Regions from separate parts of the Pseudoalteromonas sp. RB2-MNA-CIBAN-0110 genome, predicted to be linked through region 1. Evidence: predicted binding sites of a transcription regulator. Region 1 holds the regulator's gene; the other holds the start of a gene.
The links. The regulator LexA, encoded in region 1, represses DNA repair genes until DNA is damaged. The targets are predictions, from matches to a motif close to TACTGTATNNNNATACAGTA.

Region 1 (17,992 bases):
AATCAGGTAGGTTTTCACCTGTGCTAAAAAAAGTAGAGTAATCTATTTCCTCATCAATAAATGGGAAGGGCGAATCAACAGGTTGTTTATCGTTTTGTTGAGTTTGATAATAAAAGCGGTTGTTAACGTTGGCATTACCGGCAACCATATAAGCTAATTGTGCCGACAGTGCTAATAAACCACCACCGTTATATCTAAAGTCGATTACAAGCTCATCAATACCATCGGTTTTAAACTTATTTACCGCATCAATAAGTCCTTCTTGGGCAATGCTTATATGGCTATTAAATTGCATGTAACCCACGCTTGAACCATTTGCGGTTGTAATCGTTTTAACATTTTGAACAGGTGTTTGTTCAATATTACCAGCGGTTACATTAAATGTTTTTTCGGCGCCATCGTTACTGCGTACAACAATAGTATGTGAGTCGCCGTTAGTAGGACTAAATAAACCTTCGTTAAGCGTATCTACACCCGACTCTGTATTGGTATTAATGCTAACACCGTCAACTGAAAGTACAGTATCACCACGTTGAAAGCCTATTTGGCTTGCAGGTGAATCATCTTCAAGATAAGCGACGCGTAAAATACGGTCGGCTGTATCGCCAATAAATGCCCAATTTATACCGTAACCAGAAGTAACGCCCGATTGCGCTTCTTGAAAGTAATCTTCAGTAGGTTCTGAAAAATGAAAGTTATCTTTTTTTGCCCCTGAGTCGGTAAGCTGCTCTGTTTTTAATTGAGCGAAGTAATCGGCTACTGTTGTAAAGCTTTCAGGGTCGTTATCGGCAATCTCATCATACCAAAGGTAGGTTTCGTCGCTCCAAGAGCGAAGCCAGAGCTTTTCATAAAGGGCAGAACCCGCTTGATCTGGGTAGGGGTTGTTGTTATTAAAGGGATCGTTACCCGTACGAGGGGTTTCGCAAAAGTTTTTTAAATCGTTAGAGGGCTCAAATACCGCCGCTGTCCATGTTGGGCTGCTACTAACAGGTGTTGTAACTACAGGAGCAGAGTCGATACCGCCTCCGCAACCCGTTAAAGCAAAGCCCGAAAGTGCTGCAAAAATGGCAAGCGAGGTTTTATTATTTTTAAACATAGTTAAGGACTTTCTGTAAATAAGTTGTTTAAAATATTACAACACTCGCTCGTTTATTCAACATTTATAACTTTGATTTATGTAAATGAGTGTTAAAGCTTAGAGCTTGCTCGCACTACTTGTATCTGCAAATGCTTGCTTTTTCCACGCATTAAATAACTTTTGCTGTTTATCAGAGATTTTTAAACCGTATGTTTTCTGCATGTAAGCGTAAGTGTCGGCTATACGTTTACGTGCATAGACAGGCGGTTCAACTACACGTTGCTTAAAGTTTACTTTTACTTCGCAGCGACCATACTGTGTGGCGTTTTCGCTAAGCATGCCAAAACGATAATTAGAGCGATCGGCATTAATTTCGCCAATAGCTGGCGCTAAGTTATTTATATCAGCTTCCATTTTTCTAAATTTAGCACTTACTTTACGGCAGTTTTTACGTCCGCCATCTTGCCAACATTGTAGCTGATGACCAAATTCCCACGCCGGAACAATATGTTCCCACTCAATGCGTAGTGCTCGCACATTTACTTTGCCTGAGCGGGTAAGTGTATTTCGAGGAATGTAACCACAGTTAGAAGGATCAGGAATGAGTTTTTTGCCTTCTTTTTTAATATCACAACCGCAGTAAATACTTTTGGCGTTGTCAGGGAGGGTTTTAATTAAATGTCTTTTAGCCGTTGAAAAACGGGTAAATTGTTCGGCAGATACCGAAAAACACACACAACAAGCCAGTAAGGCCAGAATAAATCGAGTCATATCCATCACAAATGTGAACTACAGGAACAGGCAGTTTAAAGCCTTGAAGATAAAAGATAAAGTTAACTTAAGGCCTGCACTTATATTACTAAAAAGTGTCCGATTAATTTTTTATTCAAAGTTATTTTCACTATTCATTTATTTCTTACTATTTATCGTATTTTAACCACACAAGATTATACGTTAAGGAGTATGCTTAAAGCTTACTCAATATGGGGATTTGGATTGCAAATGAAATTTGTTGATTATTATGCAGTGCTTGGAATATCGCCTGATGCAGACGATAAAGCGGTTAAAGTAGCTTATAAAAAGTTAGCCAGAAAATATCACCCAGATGTAAGCAAAGAGCCTCAAGCAGAAGATAAGTTTAAAGAAGTAGCAGAAGCTTACGAAGTCATTCATAACAAAGAAGAACGCACTAAATACGACGAGTTACGTCGTCATCAACAAAATCGTGCTCGTCAACAGCAAGGTAATTATGGTGGTAACAATGCTTCATCGCAAAGTAATTATCAGCAAAGCGATCCTCAAACCGATCAAGAGTTTTCTGATTTTGTTAATTCAATGTTTGGCGGCGCCGGTGGATTCAATCGTTCCGGGCAGGGCAGAAGTAACGCCGCTCGCGCGCAAAAAGGACAAGATGTGGAAATAGAGTTCCCGATTTTTCTTGAAGAGACTTTAGTTGATACCGTTAAGCCTGTTGAGTTTATGTTACCGCAGCGAGATAGTAGTGGTCGTGTCTCTGAAATTAAAAAATCACTTAAAGTGAAAATTCCCGCAGGTTCAGTAAATGGCGAACGAATTCGACTAAAAGGGCAAGGCGGATTAGGGTCAGCGAACGGGCAAAATGGCGATTTGTACTTACAAATTAGTTTAGTGCCCCACCCATTATTTGATGTTGAAGGTCATAACCTAAATATAGTCGTCCCTCTTGCACCATGGGAAGCGGCTCTTGGTACAAAAATAAATTTACCTACGTTGGCAGGCAAAATCCAATTAACTATTCCATCTAATAGTCAGTCTGGTCAACGCTTGCGTATTAAAGGTAAGGGATTAATGAGTAAAAAAGCCAAAGGTGATTTATTTGCTGTGCTTAAAATTGTTAATCCAACATCTGTTGATGATACCAGTAAAAAACTTTGGGAAGAATTAGCCGAAAAAGCTCACTTTGATCCCCGTAATAACTGGAGCAAGCCATAATGCAAATTATCGTGACACAAAAAGATGATTTACTTACTAGCAAAGAGCTATGTTTGAGTAGTGATATTAGCGAAGCAATTTTATATGAGCTAGTTGAGCACAATATTGCGGTTCCAATTGAGGGGAAGCATGTTACGCAGTGGCAATTTACGGTATCTGCAGTGACCTTAGTTAAAAAAGCGGCCCGTATTCAACATGACTTTTCGTTAGATTGGTCGGCAATAGCTTTAGTTTTACAATTGCTGGATGAGCGTGATGAGTTGATTTTCGAAAACGAAATGTTAAAGCGACATTTGAGTCGATTTAAACACTTGGAATAAAATCTGCCCTTGGGTACTTCCTAGGGCTTATTTACTCTTTGGTGAGAGTGCGCTAGTTCTTAAAAACCAATATGACTACTTTGATTTATTCTTACTTTTAATTCGGATAAATCGTTTTAGTCGTATGTTTTGCATAAGTAGTAATATTCCACTTAGGCAAAAAAGTACGCTGGTTGCTGCAAAACTAATAAGCAGCGGATTATTAAAATCCTCTCGCTCATCGTAATCCATAATATGTAACATCCAAAAAAAGTCGAAAATTCGCCATAGTGTGCTGCGAACGGTGATAACTTTGCCGTTATTTTCTGACAAATACAGTGTTGTGTTAAATGTGTCGTCAAATTGTACCTGCCAAACATTGGTTTTATATCCAACTTCTCGCATACCTTGCTTTAGCAGTACAGCGCTTGTCACTTGAGCATCAATAAGTAAGTGTGCTTTAGCATTTGCGGTAATTTGTATTTTAGTTGGCGGCTCAAAAGGCCGGCCTGTTATACCGTTAAAGCTTTGCTGTTCATCTTTATTTATTACTGTAATTATAGGTGTGGTTAAAAAGTTCTCAAAAATTATTTGTGTTGGATTAACCACCTGAGATGCAATATCGTTAAGGGAGGCAACATAATCAGCCTGCGTAAATGGGTTATTAAGAGTACGTGTTGCAAGATGCTCCCCATGAACTTTATCAAGAGGAATAGCGCTCATGACTAAACCGCCTAATAGCCAAGCTAAAATTTGTAATGTGAGCAAATAACCGAGCCATTTATGTAACTTGCGAGCATACTTAAATATTTTTTTATTCATGTTTTAGTCTTATTATTTTTAGAGGCTAGTTTATTACATTAATGGGATTAGTTACTGCGACATTTTGTCGCAGTTTAAACTATAGCTTACTGTAATCATTTAAAAATAAAAAAGATTACACTTAAATTGCTAACATGACTTATTTGTTTAATTGAGCTGAGTGTTTGATATCCAGCTAGCTTTAAACGCTAAAAAATACTTAAAAGCTGCGAAATATCTATATAAAGTGGTTAATAGAGCATAGTTGATTTGGTATAACGGTAAAACTGCGTTAAAGTTTGCAATGAAATTATTAGAGGATAAATACGAAACGATGTCGGAAATTCAATTTTTAAATGTAGATCTTGAGCTTGAATCAAAGCAAGATATTAGTTTGCTAGTGGCAGACTTGAAAAAAGTCGCGACGATTTTACATTATGACAAAGACGAATACCGTCAATTAGCGCGTATTGAAGCAACAGGTGTAGTAAACACGCCTGACAAAGCAATAAACCATATATGTGAGCTTATTGAATCGTGTTCGCGTAACGCGCTAAAGCAATGGTTAAGCTGTTCACGTAGAACGTTTGATATTGGTTTTGAATCAGGCACTTCCCCTAAGTGCTTTAATCAAGCCTTAGATGCAGATACATTACTACGTATATCTGCGATTGGTGCGGGTATGGAAATTACAATTTACCCAATCGAAAAGTAACTACCTTCGCTCTACGACTGCTGCGGTCATTTTTGATACGCAGCACAGCTCATTGCGGCTATTTGTAATTTTTATTTCCCACACTGAACTACGTTTGCCAATATGAAACGCTCTTGCCGTTGCTGTTAAAGTGCCGTTGCGAGATGCTTTTAAATGACTTGCGCTAATTTCCTGCCCCACGCAGTAAAATTTTGTAAAATCGACAACAAAGTTAGCTGCATAGCTGGCAACTGTTTCGGCAAGTACAACGTTAGCACCGCCGTGAACCATTCCCATTGGGTTATGATGCTCAGGAATTGCCGGCATAGTGGCTACTAAGTAATCATCACCAATTTCAGTGACTTCTATTCCCATGGTTTTCATTAATGTTCCTTGGCCATCAATGCCTTGTTCTAACTGCTTGCACAGCTCTAAAGTGATGGGCTGGTACCAAATACTCATAATGACTCCTTTGCTTTTTTAATCATTTATAAACCTAGCTTTAGTTATATCCCTAAAATGTACACAAGTGAAATTACTTTGGCTATTTTAAGGCTTAATTTAAATTTGCGATTTTTATTTAACTGTATATACTCACAGTTAAATATACTGTATGGAAAACCAGTTGTATGCGACCATTAACGAACCGCCAAGCTCAAATACTCGAACTAATTAAAGTTTTTATTAAAGACACTGGTATGCCTCCTACACGTGCTGAAATAGCGCAAACATTAGGTTTTAAAAGTGCCAATGCTGCTGAAGAACATTTAAAAGCACTTGCTAAAAAAGGCGCAATTAAAATGAAACCAGGTGCAAGCCGTGGTATTCAGTTAATTGAAGAAGAAGAGCCAGAACAATTAGGTTTACCGCTTATAGGGCGTGTTGCTGCTGGTTCACCTATTTTGGCGCAAGAGCACGTTGAAAGTCACTGCAAAATCGATCCATTAATGTTTAAACCGGCTGCAGATTTTTTACTACGCGTTAACGGTATGAGCATGAAAGATATTGGTATTATGGATGGTGATTTACTTGCTGTACATCGTACTCAAACCGCTGAAAACGGGCAAGTTGTTGTTGCCCGCCTAGACGAAGACGTAACTGTAAAACGTCTTGAGAAAGCGGGTCGTAAAGTATTACTTCATGCTGAAAACGACGATTTTGAATCTATTGAAGTAGATCTTGAAAATGAGTCTTTTAATATTGAAGGCTTAGCCGTTGGCGTTATAAGAAACGCTGATTGGATGTGACTTTAAAAATAGCTTTTAAACAAGCAGTTTTATAAATGCGTACTAATTAGTACGCATTTTTTGTTTTAAATTCGCACTAAAAATAGGGCATAAATAGCTCACTGACAATTTAAGCTGTAAACTTTTTTGCACTTATATTTTCCCCCTTCGAATGCGTTAAACCCCTTTGTTTTGCTCATCTTTTGAACTTACTGTTACCTAGTTGGTTACTGATTTTTTATTAATTACTCAATATCACCTGATTGTTTTTTATACTAAAACTTGCTTGTTGTTCATTTTTTAGCTAATTATTAATGTGCTGAGCTAATAATAACTCACAGCTTTTTAGTTTTGAGAACACACAATATACACAAACCCGTTGTTGGCGCAGCAAAACCAATCAATATTAAATGAGATTGACTAAAAAAATAAAAATAACGAATTGGCGTTTAAGCCGTATGCCTCTTCGCTTTGCATTCGCAATAGCATCAAAGGAGCCGTCACATGGGTAAACTGACCTCTACCTTGTGGCTTATATTATGTGTTTTTTCGCACCCAGTTTTGGCTAACAGCCAATACAATATGCGCAAAGGCGTAACCGATATAAGCAATAATGTATATCAGCTGCACATGACCATATTTATAATATGTTGTGTGATTGGGGTGATAGTGTTCGCAATTATGTTTTGGGCACTTATTCATCACCGTAAATCTAAAGGGGCTGTACCTGCCCAATTTCACGAAAGCACTAAAGTAGAAATACTTTGGACTGCAATCCCGTTTGTTATTTTAATTGCTATGGCAGTACCAGCCACTAAAACCCTAATTGCAATGGAAGATGCCAGCAAAGCTGATCTCACTATTAAAATTACAGGCTCGCAATGGAAATGGCATTATGAATATATGGGTGAAGATGTAGAGTTCTACTCTATTTTATCTACCCCGCAAGATGAAATAGCGAATCTTGCAGATAAAAATCCTAACTACTTACTTGAGGTTGATAAACCTCTCGTACTGCCAATAAATCAAAAAGTACGATTTTTAATGACTTCTGACGATGTTATTCACTCTTGGTGGGTACCTGATTTTGCAGTTAAAAAAGATGCGAATCCCGGCTTTATAAACGAAACATGGACGAACATAAACGAAGAAGGTACTTACCGAGGCCAATGTGCTGAGTTGTGTGGTAAAGATCATGGCTTTATGCCCGTTGTGGTGGTCGCTAAATCTGAGGCTGATTTTAAAACGTGGCTTGCAGATGCAAAGCAAGCTAAACAAAAAGCAGCATTAGCAGATGCCGCATTACTTGATAAAACCCTCCCAAAAGAAGAATTAATGACTTTAGGCGAACAAGTATATATGGCCAATTGTGCTGCATGTCATCAGCCTACTGGCATGGGGTTACCGGGTGTATTTCCTGCACTTAAAGGCAGCCCTATAGTGCTTGGCGATATAAAAGATCACATTGATGTAGTTATCCATGGGCGACCCGGTACGGCAATGCAAGCATTTGCCAAACAGTTATCTATAAAGCAATTAGCAGCGGTTATTACTTATAAACGTAATGCGTGGGGTAATGATACGGGTGATGTTATTCAACCGAGTCAAATACAGGCAGCACTTGATGCCAAAGTGGAGGCGAACTAATGAGTAGCATAGTAGAACAATCTAACGCCAATGAAGCTCATCATGCTCATCACCCAGCTAAAGGTTTTAAACGCTGGCTTTACACAACTAATCATAAAGATATAGGTAGTTTATATTTAATTTTTTCGCTGACCATGTTCTTAATTGGTGGTGGAATGGCCATGGTGATCAGAGCTGAATTATTTCAACCAGGTTTACAGTTGGTCGATCCTCACTTTTTTAATCAAATGACCACAGTGCATGGTTTAATTATGGTGTTTGGTGCGGTTATGCCGGCCTTTACAGGCCTTGCTAACTGGATGATACCACTCATGATTGGCGCGCCAGATATGGCATTGCCAAGAATGAATAACTGGAGCTTTTGGATTTTACCGTTTGCGTTTTTAATCCTATTGGCATCGTTATTTATGCCTGGTGGGGGTCCTGCATTTGGTTGGACTTTTTATGCACCACTGTCTACAACATACAGTAATGATAATACTGCATTGTTTGTATTTGCCGTACATATTATGGGGATTAGTTCAATAATGGGCGCAATCAATGTGATTGTAACCATAGTGAACTTACGTGCCCCAGGCATGACATGGATGAAGTTGCCCTTATTTGTATGGACGTGGTTAATTACTGCCTTTTTATTAATAGCGGTAATGCCAGTGCTTGCAGGAGCTGTCACTATGGTACTTACCGATAAGTATTTTGCGACCAGCTTTTTTGATGCCGCAGGCGGTGGCGACCCGGTGATGTTCCAACACATTTTTTGGTTTTTTGGTCATCCCGAAGTATACATAATGATTCTTCCTGCCTTTGGCATTATATCTACAATAATACCTACCTTTTCTCGTAAAAAACTTTTTGGCTATGCCTCAATGGTATACGCCACATCCTCCATAGCACTATTGAGCTTTATTGTATGGGCTCATCATATGTTTACCACTGGGATGCCGGTCGCTGGCGAGTTGTTTTTTATGTACGCGACCATGCTTATATCGGTACCTACAGGAGTAAAAGTATTTAATTGGGTTGCCACAATGTGGAAAGGCTCAATAACTTTTGAAGTGCCAATGCTTTTTAGTATTGCGTTTATTGTGCTGTTTACCTTAGGTGGCTTTTCGGGTTTGATGCTGGCAATTACACCTGCTGACTTTCAGTACCACGATACTTATTTTGTAGTGGCGCATTTTCATTATGTATTAGTAACAGGGGCTGTGTTTTCGATAATGGCAGGTGCTTATTATTGGCTACCCAAATGGACAGGCAACATGTTTAATATCACGCTAGCTAAATGGCATTTTTGGCTATCGCTGGTGAGTGTGAACGTACTGTTTTTTCCTATGCATTTTGTAGGGCTTGCCGGTATGCCGCGTCGAATTCCCGATTATGCACTTCAATTTGCCGACTTTAACGCAATCATAAGTATTGGTGGATTTGCCTTTGGTTTATCGCAATTGTTGTTTGTAGCTGTGGTAATTAAATGCGCGCGTGGCGGTGATAAAGTGCCTGCAAAAGTATGGGAAGGGGCAGAAGGGCTTGAGTGGGAAGTTGACTCTCCAGCGCCATATCATACTTTTTCTACGCCGCCGGTAATTAAGTAATGACACACGCACCGCTACTCAAACGTTTGGTACTTATTTGCATAGGCATGTTTGCCTTTGCCTTTGCTTTAGTACCTTTGTATGACGTGTTTTGTGATGTAACAGGGCTTAATGGAAAACCTTCGCTTGAGCAAGCAGAGCAAAGTACACAAATAGTACAAAACCGAGAAGTCGGCGTTAGCTTTACTACTCACGCACAAAGTGGTGCACCGTTTGAAGTTAAATCAAAAGAATACAGTGTAGTGGTAAAACCCGGTGCAATGCGTGAAGTAATGTTTAGTGCTAAAAATAACAGCAACCTAGATAAAGTAATGCAGGCTGTACCATCAGTCTCGCCAGGTAAAGCGGCAAAGTATTTACACAAAATAGCCTGTTTTTGCTTTGATCAGCAACCTCTAAAAGCAGGGGAAGAACTTGAATTTAAATTACTTTTTTATGTTGATACCGCACTGCCGAGCGATATTGAAGAATTAACTTTATCTTATACCGTATTTGATATTAGTGAACAGCTGGTGGCAAGTAACAACTAGCTTTTTAAACTAGTGTGAAACTAGGAGTAAATAAAATGAATCAAGAATATGAGCATTATTACGTACCTGAGCAAAGCCCATGGCCTATTGTAGGTGCTGTTGCATTGTTTTTTATTGCAGTAGGGGCAGGCTTGACTGTTATGAGTGTAGGTAAAGAAGGTGGTAGCGGGGTTTATCTGCTTTATGCCGGTATTGCTGTACTTGTGTATATGTTGTTTAGCTGGTTTAAAAATGTAATTAATGAATCGGACCAAGGTTTGTACTCAGCACAAATGGATCGCTCTTTTAGACAAGGTATGAGCTGGTTTATTTTTTCTGAAGTTATGTTTTTTATGGCCTTTTTTGGTGCGCTTTTTTATGCACGCGTATTGTCGGTACCTTGGCTTGGAGGCGCAGGCAATAATGCAATGACTAACGAGGTTTTATGGCCAACTTTCGAAGCTGTTTGGCCGCTAGTTTCAACACCTGCTGGTGAAACTACTCAAGCTATGGGCTGGCAAGGCTTACCGCTTATAAATACCTTAATACTGCTTACTTCCTCAGTTACTTTACATTTTGCCCACGTAGCGATGGAAAACAATAAACGCACTCCACTTAAAGTTTTTTTAGGCGCTACTATTTTATTGGGCGTTTGCTTTTTAGGGCTGCAAGTTGAGGAGTACATGCATGCATATAATGACCTTAACCTAACGCTAGATGCGGGCATTTACGGTAATACGTTCTTTTTATTGACTGGTTTTCATGGCATGCATGTAACGTTAGGAACCGTACTTTTATTTGTAATATTTTTACGGATATTAAAAGGGCACTTTACTAAAGATAAGCATTTTGCTTTTCAAGCAGCTGCTTGGTATTGGCACTTTGTTGATGTGGTGTGGCTGTGTTTGTTTGTATTTGTATATGTGCTGTAGCGTTTATTGGCGAATTATTTGCTTTAATAAAACCAAGTTTAAGCGCTGCAATAACAACAACTAAAACAACGACCGAAAACAATACGCGACGACCTAAAAAGTGAGACATAGGTCGTCCCCCAGTTTTCCCTGACACCATAATAAACAATGCTCTAAATAAGTTAAAAAGTATAAATATTAACAACAGTACGATAATAATTTTAATAATCACTGAGTTGACCCTTTATGCAGTTAGTTTTATGGCACAAACAAAAGCTTAGTTCACTAATCACACTTTGTATGGTTGTGGTTGTTGTACTTGTGTGTGTGCGACTAGGATTTTGGCAGTTGGAGCGGGGTGAGCAAAAACAGCAGCAACTAACCGCTATTGCTAAGCAACATACTCGTGGTGTGATGAGTTGGTCTCAATTACATAACCTGCCTGATAGCTGGAACAAAACAGGTGTATTGGTTGAGTTAAAAGGGCGGTTTGTACAAAACCAATATTGGCTTTTAGATAATCAAGTTTATAACGGACAAGTAGGGTACGACCTACTTGCTTTACTAAAGCCAGCCAGCGAAGAAAAAGTGATTTTAGTTAATTTAGGATGGGTAAAAGCGCCTATATCTAGAGATACACTGCCAAAGGTTACTCTGCCTACAGGTGTTTTTATTCTTAAAGCGCAAATAAAAGAAAATAACCTAAGTAGCTTTACGCTTGAAGATAAAACTACAAATAACGACTTACCTACAAGAATCCAATCTATCGACTTGAATATGCTGAGCACTCAAAGCCAGCAATCATTAATTAATTTTATGGCTTACAGACAAGGTACTGGTGATGAGATTGCAACACCTCATTATGAGGCAGTTGTTATGAGCCCTCAAAAGCATAATGCCTACGCTGTGCAATGGTTTTTAATTGCTATTGCATGTGCTGTTGTGGCTATTTTTGCGAGTAAAAAAAGGACACATAATGAAAAATAACCCCCTTGTGTTGTTTGTGGGCTGCTGCGCTATCCCATTAATTTTGGCATATGGCGCATTAAAGTTTGATTGGTTGCCTACTGCAATTACTAATAATGGCGAGTTTTTAAGCCAAGAAATAAAACTTAAAAATTGGCCGCAAAATAATCCCAAGCAATGGACTATCGCACTTAATTATTCAAACGAATGTAACACCCCATGCAGCGAACAACTCAATGCACTTAATAATTTATATGTGGCACTTGGTAAAAACCAAGGCAAGGTTGATATGGCTGTAATGGGAAGCCCTGACAATAAAAATCTACCATGGAAAATTATTACCGAGCAACAGAGTTTAAATCCTGCAAGTTTGTATTTGATTGATCATATGGGGTTAGTGGTACTTGAATACCCCTTTAAGGTCGAGCCACAAGAAAACCGTTTAGTACAAAAAGGGTTATTAAAAGATCTAAAAAAATTACTTAACTATTCTCGTTCTAGCTAACTAAGTTGAGCTTAAGTTGGAGTATCTGATGTATAAAAATTATAAAAACTTAGTATTAATAACAGGATTACTCGCTTTGATTGTAGTTGCTTTAGGTGCGTACACCCGCTTAAGTGATGCAGGTTTAGGGTGCCCCGATTGGCCTGGTTGTTATGGTTTTTTAACGGTACCTAAGCATGAGGCTGACATAGCCTTAGCAACTCAAAGCTACCCCGATATGATGTTCGAAACCGCAAAAGCGTGGAAAGAAATGATTCATCGCTACTTTGCAGGTGCTTTAGGCTTACTTATTTTAGGTTTATTTGTGTTGGCTTTTTTAAAACGCCAATATCCAACTACGCCAGTTAAATTGCCTTTGGCTTTACTTCTACTAGTGGTGTTTCAGGCTGCCCTTGGTATGTGGACAGTAACCATGAACCTTCAGCCGCTTATTGTAATGGGCCACTTATTAGGTGGCTTTAGTATTTTGTCACTTATAACGCTTTTATATTTACGGCTAACCGCAAAACCTATTATGGGTGGCGATAGCGGCGCAAAACGCTATTTCGGTTTAAGTTTAGTAGCGCTCAGTGTATTAATTATCCAAATTGCACTTGGTGGTTGGCTGGCTGCAAATTACGCCGCTCCACATTGTAGTGGTTTGCCATTGTGTAATTACGCACAACCGTTTTCATTGAGTAGCGTATTTCAATTACCACTTGAGCACAGTAATTATGAGTTTGGTGTGTTATCGCAGCAAGCGCGTATGTCTATTCATTTATTACATCGCATTTGGGCACTCGTTACTTGCATTGTTCTGGCGTTAATTATGTGGAAAATATACAGCCAAGCGCACTCTAAAAAAATTAAAAATTGCGTTGTGAGTGTATTACTTGTTTTGCTTTGCCAAATTAGCTTAGGGCTTATTTTAGTACATTGGCATATTCCGTTGGGAGTTGCACTGGCGCATAACTTGATGGCAGCCATACTGTTATTAAGCATGGTTAGGTTGTGTTATTACCTAAAATCACGCACATAAAGGGGAAATATGATGGCACTTATAATAGATAAAAAAATACTGCTACCCGTTAATACTCAATCGCTAATTTCGCGTACTCATAGTTTGCTGCAAGACTACTTAGCAATTAGTAAATTTAAAGTGGTAGCTATGTTGGTGCTAACAGCTTGGGTTGGTTTAGCGCTGGCTCCCGATGTAGGGCGCGGTATGGTCGTACAGTTTATTAGCTTGTTAGGTATAGGGCTACTTTCTGCTGCTGCAGCGGTTATTAATCATGTGGTTGATAGCGAGATAGACTCAAAAATGGCACGGACTCGTCATCGCCCTGTGGCTAAAGGGCGTTTAAGTAAAACACATGCGCTTAGTTTTGCAGCTGTTATTGGGGTTGCTGGTTTTATTATGCTAATGGTGTGGGCTAATACCTTAACCGCTATATTAACGTTATTTGCATTGGTAGGTTATGCATTTGTTTATACATCATTTTTAAAGCGTGCTACACCGCAAAATATTGTTATAGGTGGGTTGGCTGGCGCAATGCCTCCATTATTAGGTTGGGTGTCAGAAACAAACCAAATGGCAGCAGCCCCTTGGTTACTTGTAATGATAATATTTACCTGGACTCCGCCACACTTTTGGGCGCTGGCTATAGCACGAAAAAGTGATTACGAACGCGCTAAAATCCCTATGTTACCAGTAACCCATGGAATCGACTTTTGTAAAACGTGCGTCGTTGCTTACTCTGTTTTACTCGCTGTAGTTTGCGTATTGCCTTATTTAATTGGTATGTCTGGATTAATCTATTTGATAGGTGCATGTGTATTAAATGCAGTGTTTATATATAAAGCCGTCAAATTAAAAATTGCTGGAAATGATGAGACTGCAATGGACTTATTTCGTTTTTCGATTATTCATTTAATGGTACTCTTTGTAATCTTATTTATAGATAAATGGCTCCCTTTATGAAGCAGTTATGGCTTGGATTAATCGTTGTTTTAGTTTTGTTTTTATCAGCATGTTCAAATGAAAATAGTCCACCAGATGTAGATGCATTAGTTTACGAAAATGCAAAGCCATTGTCTGATTTTACGCTAAACGATCAGCGCGGCGAATTAGTGACTAAGCAACAATTTGTAGGACAGTGGAATTTAGTATTTTTAGGCTATACAAGCTGTCCAGATATTTGTCCATTAACACTTGCTAAGTTAAATGCTGTTTATAAAAACTTACAAGCAGATTATCCGCTGCAAATTTGGTTTTTATCGGTTGATCCAAAACGCGATACACCAGCTAAACGAAAGCAATATATAGATTACTTTAACCCAGACTTTTTAGCTGTATCAGGGGAACATAAACACCTTTTTCCTGTTGTTCGAGAGCTTGGTTTAATTTACGCCATTAGCGATAGTAGTGAATCAGAATATGCTGTTGATCATAGTGCCTCGGTCGCTATGGTTGATCAAAATGGAGCCGTTAGAGCTATTTTTAAACCAGAATTTAAACAAGGTAGTGTGCCATTAATTAATGCGACGACTTTAACTGAAGAGTTTAAAAAAATAGCTGATTACTATAAAAACTAGTTTTTTACTTTTTACCAATTTTAAAGGAGCTTTAGGCTCCTTTTTTTGTATTTTAACGACAGGTTAAATTTAATTAAGCATTTTATGGCAATTTTAATAACTAGGGCTAAGCTTTTGTTATGAATTGAATTGACAGGGAATGCACTTACTAAATGCTAAAACTTCCGAGCGAACTTGCTATTACGCAAGTTGAAACACTACATCAAGACTTACTACACGAACTCAATAGCAACGATGATATCTGTCTTGATATTAACGATGTGATTTCTGCTGATACTGCCTCAATTCAACTTTTATGCGCCTTACAAAAACACCTACTTACTATACAGCACAAAATAATATGGGTAGGCAGTAGCAAGGCCTTAACGCATACAATTAATAAACTTGGCTTAAGCCAATACTTAACAACCGAAAGTAAAAGTTAGGGGTATATATGAAAAGAATTTTAGCGGTTGATGATTCAGCATCGATGCGTCAAATGGTGAGCTTTACATTAAAAACTGCCGGGTTTGATGTAACCGAAGCTAAGGATGGCAGTGAAGCTCTCGCTATTGCCAAGCAACAAGATTTTGATGCCGTGATCTCAGATGTAAACATGCCAATAATGGATGGAATTACATTAATACGAGAGCTGCGTACTTTACCGAGTTATAAATTTACACCATTACTAATGCTTACTACAGAGTCGGGCTTAGAAAAAAAGATAGAGGGTAAAGCTGCTGGTGCAACAGGCTGGATTGTAAAACCATTTAATCCCGATCAGCTACTAGCGGTAATTAAAAAAGTTATTCGCTAAGGAGCGCAGTGTGAGTATAGATTTAAGTCAATTTTTTGAAGTTTTCTTTGAAGAGAGTTTTGAAGGCCTAGATACCATGGAGGCTGAGCTATTAAACTTAGTGCCAGGTGAGGAAGATTTAGAAACTATCAACACTATTTTTAGAGCTGCTCACTCAATAAAAGGAGGCAGTGGCACTTTTGGCTTTAGCTCCGTTGCTGACTTTACTCATGTACTTGAAACACTACTGGATCAAATTCGCCAAGGTGAACGAGAGCTTAGTACCGAGCATGTCAATTTATTACTCAAAGCTGTGGATTGCTTGCGCGCTTTACTTGCTGCACTTCAAGGTGAGCAAGAGCCAGATTTAACTGAGGCAGATTTGTTAAAAGTACAATTTGAACATGTACTTGGAATGAAAAACGAAACACAAGAAAATAAACCTCAAAGCTTTGGCGAGCAAACAAGTAGTAACACCTATCAAATAGACTTTAAACCCCATCATCATTTATTTAAAACAGGAAACGAGCCACTGTATATGATCAGTGAGCTCGAAGAGCTAGGTGAGTTAGAAACCACAGTATTTTACGATGAAGTTCCAGAAATTACAGATTTGAGCAGTGATGAATGCTTTTTACATTGGCGCTTTTTTTTAGATACTAGCCATGATGAAAAAGCCATAAAAGAAGTATTTGAATGGGTAGAAGACGATGCCGACATAAAAATTGAATTATGCGGAGGCTTATTTGGCAATGATGAGCAAATACAACCTAATCAAGGTGAGATATCTAAAGCTGTTGAGCTTGAAACATCCGATTTAATAAAAGTAGCTGAGCTACCTAGTAAGCCAAAGCAACCCGCTGCTAATAAAGATAAAAAACCTGCAAGTACACCAGAGTCTACCTCCATTCGAGTTGGTATTGATAAAGTTGATTCGTTAATAAACATGGTTGGCGAACTTGTTATTACACAAGCGATGCTAAATCAACTCAGCGAACAAGAAATCACACCAGCCACAATTACTTTACTACAAGAAGGCCTAGCGCAACTTGCCCATAATACGCGTGATTTACAAGAAAATGTGATGCGCATTCGTATGCTGCCAATAAACTTTGTATTTAGTCGTTTTCCTCGATTAGTGCGAGATATAGCGCAAAAACTAAATAAGCAGGTTGAGCTAAAGTTGATTGGAGAGCAAACCGAGCTTGATAAAACAGTAATGGAAAAAATATCCGATCCTATGGTGCATTTAGTGAGGAACTCACTTGATCATGGATTAGAGACTGTTGAGCAAAGACTGGCGGCAGGTAAAGATCCCGTTGGCACAGTAACCTTAAATGCGTTTCATCAGGGTGGAAACATTGTTATTGAAATAATGGATGATGGGCAGGGGTTAAATACAAAAAAAATAAAAGAAAAAGCCATCACTAACGAATTAATCTCAGCTGATAACCATCTCAGTGACGATGAAATAAATGAGCTTATTTTTATGCCCGGCTTTTCGACAGTAGATGAGGTAAGTGACTTATCTGGTCGTGGAGTTGGGATGGATGTAGTTAAGCGAAATATTCAATCATTAAATGGCTCAGTGGAAGTAACCTCAGCGCCCGGTGTTGGTTCTACATTTACTATTAGATTACCACTTACTCTCGCTATTTTAGATGGGCAATTAGTTAAGGTGGCTCAGCATACTTATATTATCCCGCTCATTTCTATTGTGGAATCTCTGCAAATTGATATTGCTAAAGTGAGTCGAGTGGGTAAAAACCTTGATGTATTGAGACTTCGGGACGAATACATTCCTATTTTAAGGCTCTACGATATTTTTAATCATAAAAATGCCATTGAATCACTCGATAAAACGCTGCTTGTTGTTGTAGAAACAGATAACCAAAAGGTGGGTTTATTAGTTGATGATTTACTGTCTCAACAACAGGTTGTTATTAAAAGTTTAGAGGCTAACTATCATAAAGTTGATGGCGTATCGGGAGCCACTATTTTAGGCGATGGGCGTGTATCGCTGATTGTGGACATTAGCGGCTTAATAAAGCTCTCAGGTTTAAAAAAACCAGGTAGCCAAGAACTAACTATTGAAACGCAAGCCACTTTGGAGGCGTTATGAGCTCAGAGCAAAGCCAGTTAAGTAATCAATTAAATCTTCAGCAACAGCAAGGTGTAAAACAGTTTTTAACTTTTATTATGGCTGATGAAGAATACGGCGTTGATATTTTAACAGTACAAGAAATTCGCAGTTGGGAAGAAATTACAGTATTGCCCAATGCGCCTGAATTTGTAAAAGGCGTTATTAATTTACGTGGAACAATAGTGCCAATTATTGATTTACGGTTGCGCTTTGGATTACCAAGTGTCGACTATGGGCCATTAACGGTGGTTATCGTTGTCAAAATAGAATTTGAACTAGGTAGCAAAATTATAGGTGTTGC
Region 2 (5,375 bases), on a different contig from region 1:
AGCATTAAAAAAAGCCTGCACAAATTTAAATTTGTGCAGGCTTTTTTGTATTTTTTGTTAGCTATTAAGACAAAAATGCAAACTTGAAAACAAACAAGGCTGTTAATATCCAAACACTAATACTGACTTGATCTTGCTTACCGCACAAGACTTTAACCGCTGTATAAGATATAAAACCAAGTGCAATACCGTGCGCAATCGAAAACGTTAATGGTGTCATTAGTAATACCACAGTAACAGGAATTGCATCGGTCATATCATCCCAGTTTACAAACTTTAAATTTTGCAGCATCAGAACAGCTACATATAAAATAGCGCCTGCCGTAGCATAAGCCGGTACCATTTGTGCAAGCGGTGCAAAAAACATCATTAGTAAAAAGCAAATGCCTACAACTACAGCTGTTAAGCCAGTACGTCCGCCAACAGATACACCAGCAACCGATTCTATATACGATGTAGTCGTAGACGTACCTAGCATCGCACCTGCAATTGTTGCTGAGCTGTCAGCACTTAATGCGCGCCCTAAACGAGGCATGTTACCTTTTTCATCAGCTAAACCTGCTTTTTGAGTTACCGCAACTAATGTACCCGAAGTATCAAAAAGATCGACAAACAAGAAAGCAAAAATAACACTCATCATTGATATATCAAAAGCGGCTGCAAAATCTAGCTGCATAAAAGTAGGCATTATTGATGGTGGCATAGCCATAACACCGTGATATTCAACAAGCCCCAAACTTAAAGCAATGCCAGTCACTAATAAAATACTAATAAGCACGCCACTTTTAAAATCGCGGTATAAAAGCGCTGCAATTACAAAAAAGCTTAATATAGCCAATAACGGTCCTGGAGAAGTAATGTCGCCCAACTGCACTAATGTTGCCGGGCTTGAGACAATAATGCCTGCATTTTTAAGGGCAATTAATGCTAAAAAAGCACCTATACCCGTTGCGATTGCTCGCTTGAGCACCAGAGGTATGGCATTAATAATCCACTCTCTGACTTTAAATAAGCTTAAAAACAAAAATATACAACCCGACATAAATACAGCCCCTAACGCGGCTTGCCAGGTATAACCCATTCCTAATACGACACCATACGTAAAAAAGGCATTTAGCCCCATACCAGGCGCTAATGCTAATGGATAATTAGCCCATAAACCCATTATAAAACAGCCTATCGCAGCTGCTATACATGTCGCTACAAATGCAGCCCCTTGATCCATCCCAGCCTCTGCAAGCATAGCCGGATTTACAAATACAATGTATACCATAGTTATAAAGGTAGTTAGGCCAGCAACGCATTCGCGTTTAACTGTTGAATTATTTTCGCTCAGTTTAAATAAGGCTTCGAACATAATAAACTTGTGATAGTAAAAAGTGGCGAGATTTTAACATAAAAATTATCTTTTACAGGACATTTTACCTTGCTATATACTAAACTGTTAAAGTAGTTAAAATAATAAATGAACCAATATGCTTAAAACAACACCTTGTGAGCAAGACTTAGAGCAACAGCTAGATAATATTTTAGGTTTTGTTACTCAACCCGAAAACACCTCTGTGCCCGTTGATAATAAAAAAGATGAGCAAAGTACGTTAAATAAAGCCCTATATTATTTAAAAAATAATCAAGCTCCATTGGCTGCAAAATGGATGCGACTTGCTGCAATGGCGGGAAACCATAGAGCACAGTTTTATTTAGGTTTATTTTTTGTGAAAGGTGAAGGCGTGCCACAAAGTGTATTTCATGCTGTAGCTTGGTTAAGCTTAGCAAGTAGCCAAGGGTACGCCCCTGCCACTGCAGCGGTTACAGATATACGCAAACATATCGAAACAAAGCGATTTAAAGATGCTCAATGTTATGCGGCAAGTTTGTACGAACAAATCCACCAACTCCAGTTTTCTCATATGATCCCTCGCACGAGTGAAAACACATAAGCTAACTATGGCAGAAGTACTGTATGCAGTGTAAAAAAATACTGTATATGGTTACAAAGATAATCCTATACAGTATAAAACCCCAAAATGAAGACACTGCTCAAAAATTTATTTTTAGAATACCTTCTCAAAAACGACCCTATAACAACCTGATTAATAAAGAATTATAAATTAAAAAAATAAAAACAATGATCAAAAGCTGAATAACTGTACAAATAAATAGCATAAAAGGCTTGCACGAAAGCACTGTATAAACTACTGTATATGAATACTGTATAAAAACCCAGTGAGTGAAATTATGTTACAGCCTATTACCGTAAGAACAGTTAAAAGTTACCAACAAGATGAGCAAAGCGATTGCGTGAATTTGATTCAAATTGAAGATGAAATTTCAGCGACCTTTGAGCTTTTAAAAGTATTACACCAATACAATAGCTCTAATGCATGGACGTTACTAATTGCTCCAGATCATGTACCTAGCAAAGCTTTACTTGACTCATGCTCTATTGATACAAGTAAATTACTTGTTATTAGACAAAAGCACCTAGTAAATTTAGAGTATGTATTAAATTCTGCATTACATAACGGAAACTTTGCAGCGGTAATTACCTGGACCGATATAGTTAATAACCAACTACTTACGAATCTATCGTTCGATTTAAGTAAAACGAATACAAAACTATACTGTTTTACTAAAAAGTCTCAAACAACAGAGATATCACTCGCCCAATAAGCTTGTTAAACTAATGTTTTAGACTTTGTATTATTATTATGACTTCACTCAATACCACATTATGTTTTTGCAGCAGTGGGCACAATTATGCCGATTGCTGCGAGCCGCTTCACTTATCTGTTAAGCAAGCTGATTCTCCTGAACAACTTATGCGCTCACGATTCAGTGCTTATGTTATTAAAAATGCAGAATATGTTTATCAAACCTACGCAAAAGAAAAACAAGCTGAAAATCCGGTTAAAGAAATCAATGATTTTGCTAACAGCTGTCGATTTATAAATCTTGATGTAATTGGGTCAAGCCATGATGGAGATACCGGCACTGTAGAATTTAAAGCCCAATATTTTTATCAAAACTTATTTTGTGAGCTTCACGAAAAATCGCAGTTTATTAAAGAAAACACTCAATGGCGTTATTTAGATGGCACTATATATCCTGTTGAAGATATTAAAGTGGGCAGAAATGATGACTGCCCATGTGGTAGCAATAAAAAGTACAAAAAATGTCATAGCGTGTAATAAATAATCTTATTTAATATTTATCACCTACAAGGTGTTTTTAAGTGGCAAAGTGATTTATTAGCTAGCTAAACTTAAAAACACACTTGGTTACGACCTTGCATTTTGGACTCATACATTTTTTCATCTGCGATCTGCAAGGTGTTTTTGTTATTTACGTACGGTTGTAGGGTTGCACCGCCAATACTAATAGTCACAAAGTCATATTCTGAATATCTGTGTAATATTCCTAAATCGACCACATTTTGTTTAATTTTATCAGCAACACAAATCGCACCTTTAGTGCTTGTATGCGGTAGAACAACTACAAACTCTTCGCCGCCGTAACGCGCAACAAAATCGGTTGGCCTTTGCAAACTATTAGTAATAGTTTGTGCAACAAGGTTTAAAACCGTATCGCCTTGCACATGACCATAAAGATCGTTGTATTGCTTAAAGTAGTCTATATCGATGAGTAATAGTGCATAGTCGACTTTTTCTCGTAAGGCGCTTCGTTCCATTTTAGAAAAATGCGCATCAAAATAACGACGATTGAATACCTTTGTTAAATCATCTAGAAATACTTTTTGATTGAGTAAGTCATGTTGCAGTTTCATCGTAATATGGGCGCGCACTCTTCTATATAAAGTTTCCGAGTTAGTTGGTTTCTTTATAAAATCTACAGCCCCTGCTTCCCAGCACTCTTCTTCTTGATTTTCAGATGAGGTTACAAAAATAACGGGGATATCTTGTGTTTCAGATATATTTTTTAATTTTAGACATGTTTCAATACCACTCATTCCTTCCATATTAATATCGAGTAGTATTATATCTGGCGGATTATGTTTACAAATTTCAATCGCATCCTCACCACAGCTCGTTGTTGTTACACTAAAATGCTCTGATAATATTTTTTTTAATACAATTAAGCTTAATAGCTGATCGTCAACGACAAGTACCTTAGAGCTCTTTAAGCTTAATTTCAATTGGTGGTCAGAGTAATTTATCGGCATGGTACAACTGTTTTGTTTTTTTAATTAAACACACCCTATATCACTACATTTTGTTATGCAAATGTTAATAAAGTAAAATTCTACTTATTGGTTACTAATAAAAATGATTTATGGTGAATCTTTAATGCATAAAAACAAAAAATGAGCCACTTGGGCTCATTTTAAAACTTCGAACACTTAATTAAATTAGGTGTTATTCGTCATCATCTAAATCTAACTGTTGACGTTGAGCAGGTCGAGCTAAAATCTCTACATAGAAAGAGGTCAAACCTTGCTTTTCAATTTCGCCAATTTGGTTACTTAATTCAGCAACGTGCACAACTTGCGCATCTTCAGCTGTGTTACCAAACTTACAGTCAAATGCCCAATAGTCAGCATCTTCAGGTAGCGTTTTATTACGCTCTCTTTTCAAATATTTTTTCACTTCGTGCTTTGCAGCATCAACCATACGAGGGTATTTGATTTTCTCGTGATTTAGCGTGAATGTTTTCTTCATTACGTTCCTAATTACCTTGGTTTAATGATAATGGCATTTCATGTCATACCATTTGACGCCATTATAGCAATTGCATTTAATTTTTGGATGCTTTTTTTTCATTAAATCAATTATTAGCAAATATATAAAGCAGACCCGTTGTAAAGCATATATTAACTGGTGATTATTACAATCATATATCACACCGCAATGAGCTGAAGTGGTTGATGTATTGCATCATTATTAAGGCTGTCGTAAAAAGCAGCTGCATCTATAGGAGGATTGGCTAGTTGGGTTTGTTCGCTTTTAATTCTTCTTCTGACGGCAAGCTCACAGTTATCTATTATATTAAGTGGAATATGCTTGTCATCATTTCTAATCGCAAGTGGTTCAGGGCTTAAGCATTGTCTTAACTTAATACTTGTCATACCGCAGCGCGCTCCTTCTTGAGATATTAATGATGCATTAAATTGTCCAACCAACATATTATATTCATCAGGGGCTAAAAGTTGCTTTGGACCTGCGCCAAATTGCTTTCTTAACGCCTCTTCTTCTATAACTAAATTATCTATTTCAGTTTTTGGTAAATGAAATTGACTAAAGTCGAGTGCGTCATGTGACAGCATCGCTAATAATAGTGCAAATTCGCCACGGCGATTTTCATGCACACTATTATTGAGTCTACTGTTTAACTGACTCTCTGTGATTAACAAATCA

Region 2: the regulator LexA is predicted to act here: its motif matches at 2,197-2,216, upstream of AAEY68_RS20435 (SulA-like leucine-rich domain-containing protein).

Annotation. Positions count from the first base shown of each region.
Region 1 is NZ_JBEOOQ010000043.1:8,964-26,955, forward strand. It holds gene AAEY68_RS17525 (S41 family peptidase) at 1-1,096, opposite strand, end outside; gene AAEY68_RS17530 (endonuclease) at 1,196-1,849, opposite strand; gene AAEY68_RS17535 (DnaJ C-terminal domain-containing protein) at 2,081-3,049, shown strand; gene AAEY68_RS17540 (chaperone modulator CbpM) at 3,049-3,369, shown strand; gene AAEY68_RS17545 (membrane protein) at 3,445-4,170, opposite strand; gene AAEY68_RS17550 (hypothetical protein) at 4,484-4,864, shown strand; gene AAEY68_RS17555 (PaaI family thioesterase) at 4,865-5,305, opposite strand; gene lexA (transcriptional repressor LexA) at 5,473-6,090, shown strand; gene coxB (cytochrome c oxidase subunit II) at 6,574-7,716, shown strand; gene ctaD (cytochrome c oxidase subunit I) at 7,716-9,308, shown strand; gene AAEY68_RS17575 (cytochrome c oxidase assembly protein) at 9,308-9,838, shown strand; gene AAEY68_RS17580 (cytochrome c oxidase subunit 3) at 9,874-10,749, shown strand; gene AAEY68_RS17585 (DUF2909 family protein) at 10,652-10,960, opposite strand; gene AAEY68_RS17590 (SURF1 family protein) at 10,975-11,715, shown strand; gene AAEY68_RS17595 (hypothetical protein) at 11,705-12,199, shown strand; gene AAEY68_RS17600 (COX15/CtaA family protein) at 12,228-13,217, shown strand; gene cyoE (heme o synthase) at 13,230-14,159, shown strand; gene AAEY68_RS17610 (SCO family protein) at 14,156-14,773, shown strand; gene AAEY68_RS17615 (STAS domain-containing protein) at 14,926-15,198, shown strand; gene AAEY68_RS17620 (response regulator) at 15,207-15,569, shown strand; gene AAEY68_RS17625 (chemotaxis protein CheA) at 15,580-17,670, shown strand; gene AAEY68_RS17630 (chemotaxis protein CheW) at 17,667-17,992, shown strand, end outside.
Region 2 is NZ_JBEOOQ010000071.1:78-5,452, forward strand. It holds gene AAEY68_RS20425 (NCS2 family permease) at 65-1,357, opposite strand; gene AAEY68_RS20430 (tetratricopeptide repeat protein) at 1,476-1,940, shown strand; gene AAEY68_RS20435 (SulA-like leucine-rich domain-containing protein) at 2,239-2,673, shown strand; gene AAEY68_RS20440 (YchJ family protein) at 2,712-3,191, shown strand; gene AAEY68_RS20445 (GGDEF domain-containing response regulator) at 3,266-4,183, opposite strand; gene AAEY68_RS20450 (DUF6172 family protein) at 4,377-4,679, opposite strand; gene AAEY68_RS20455 (VC2046/SO_2500 family protein) at 4,859-5,375, opposite strand, start outside.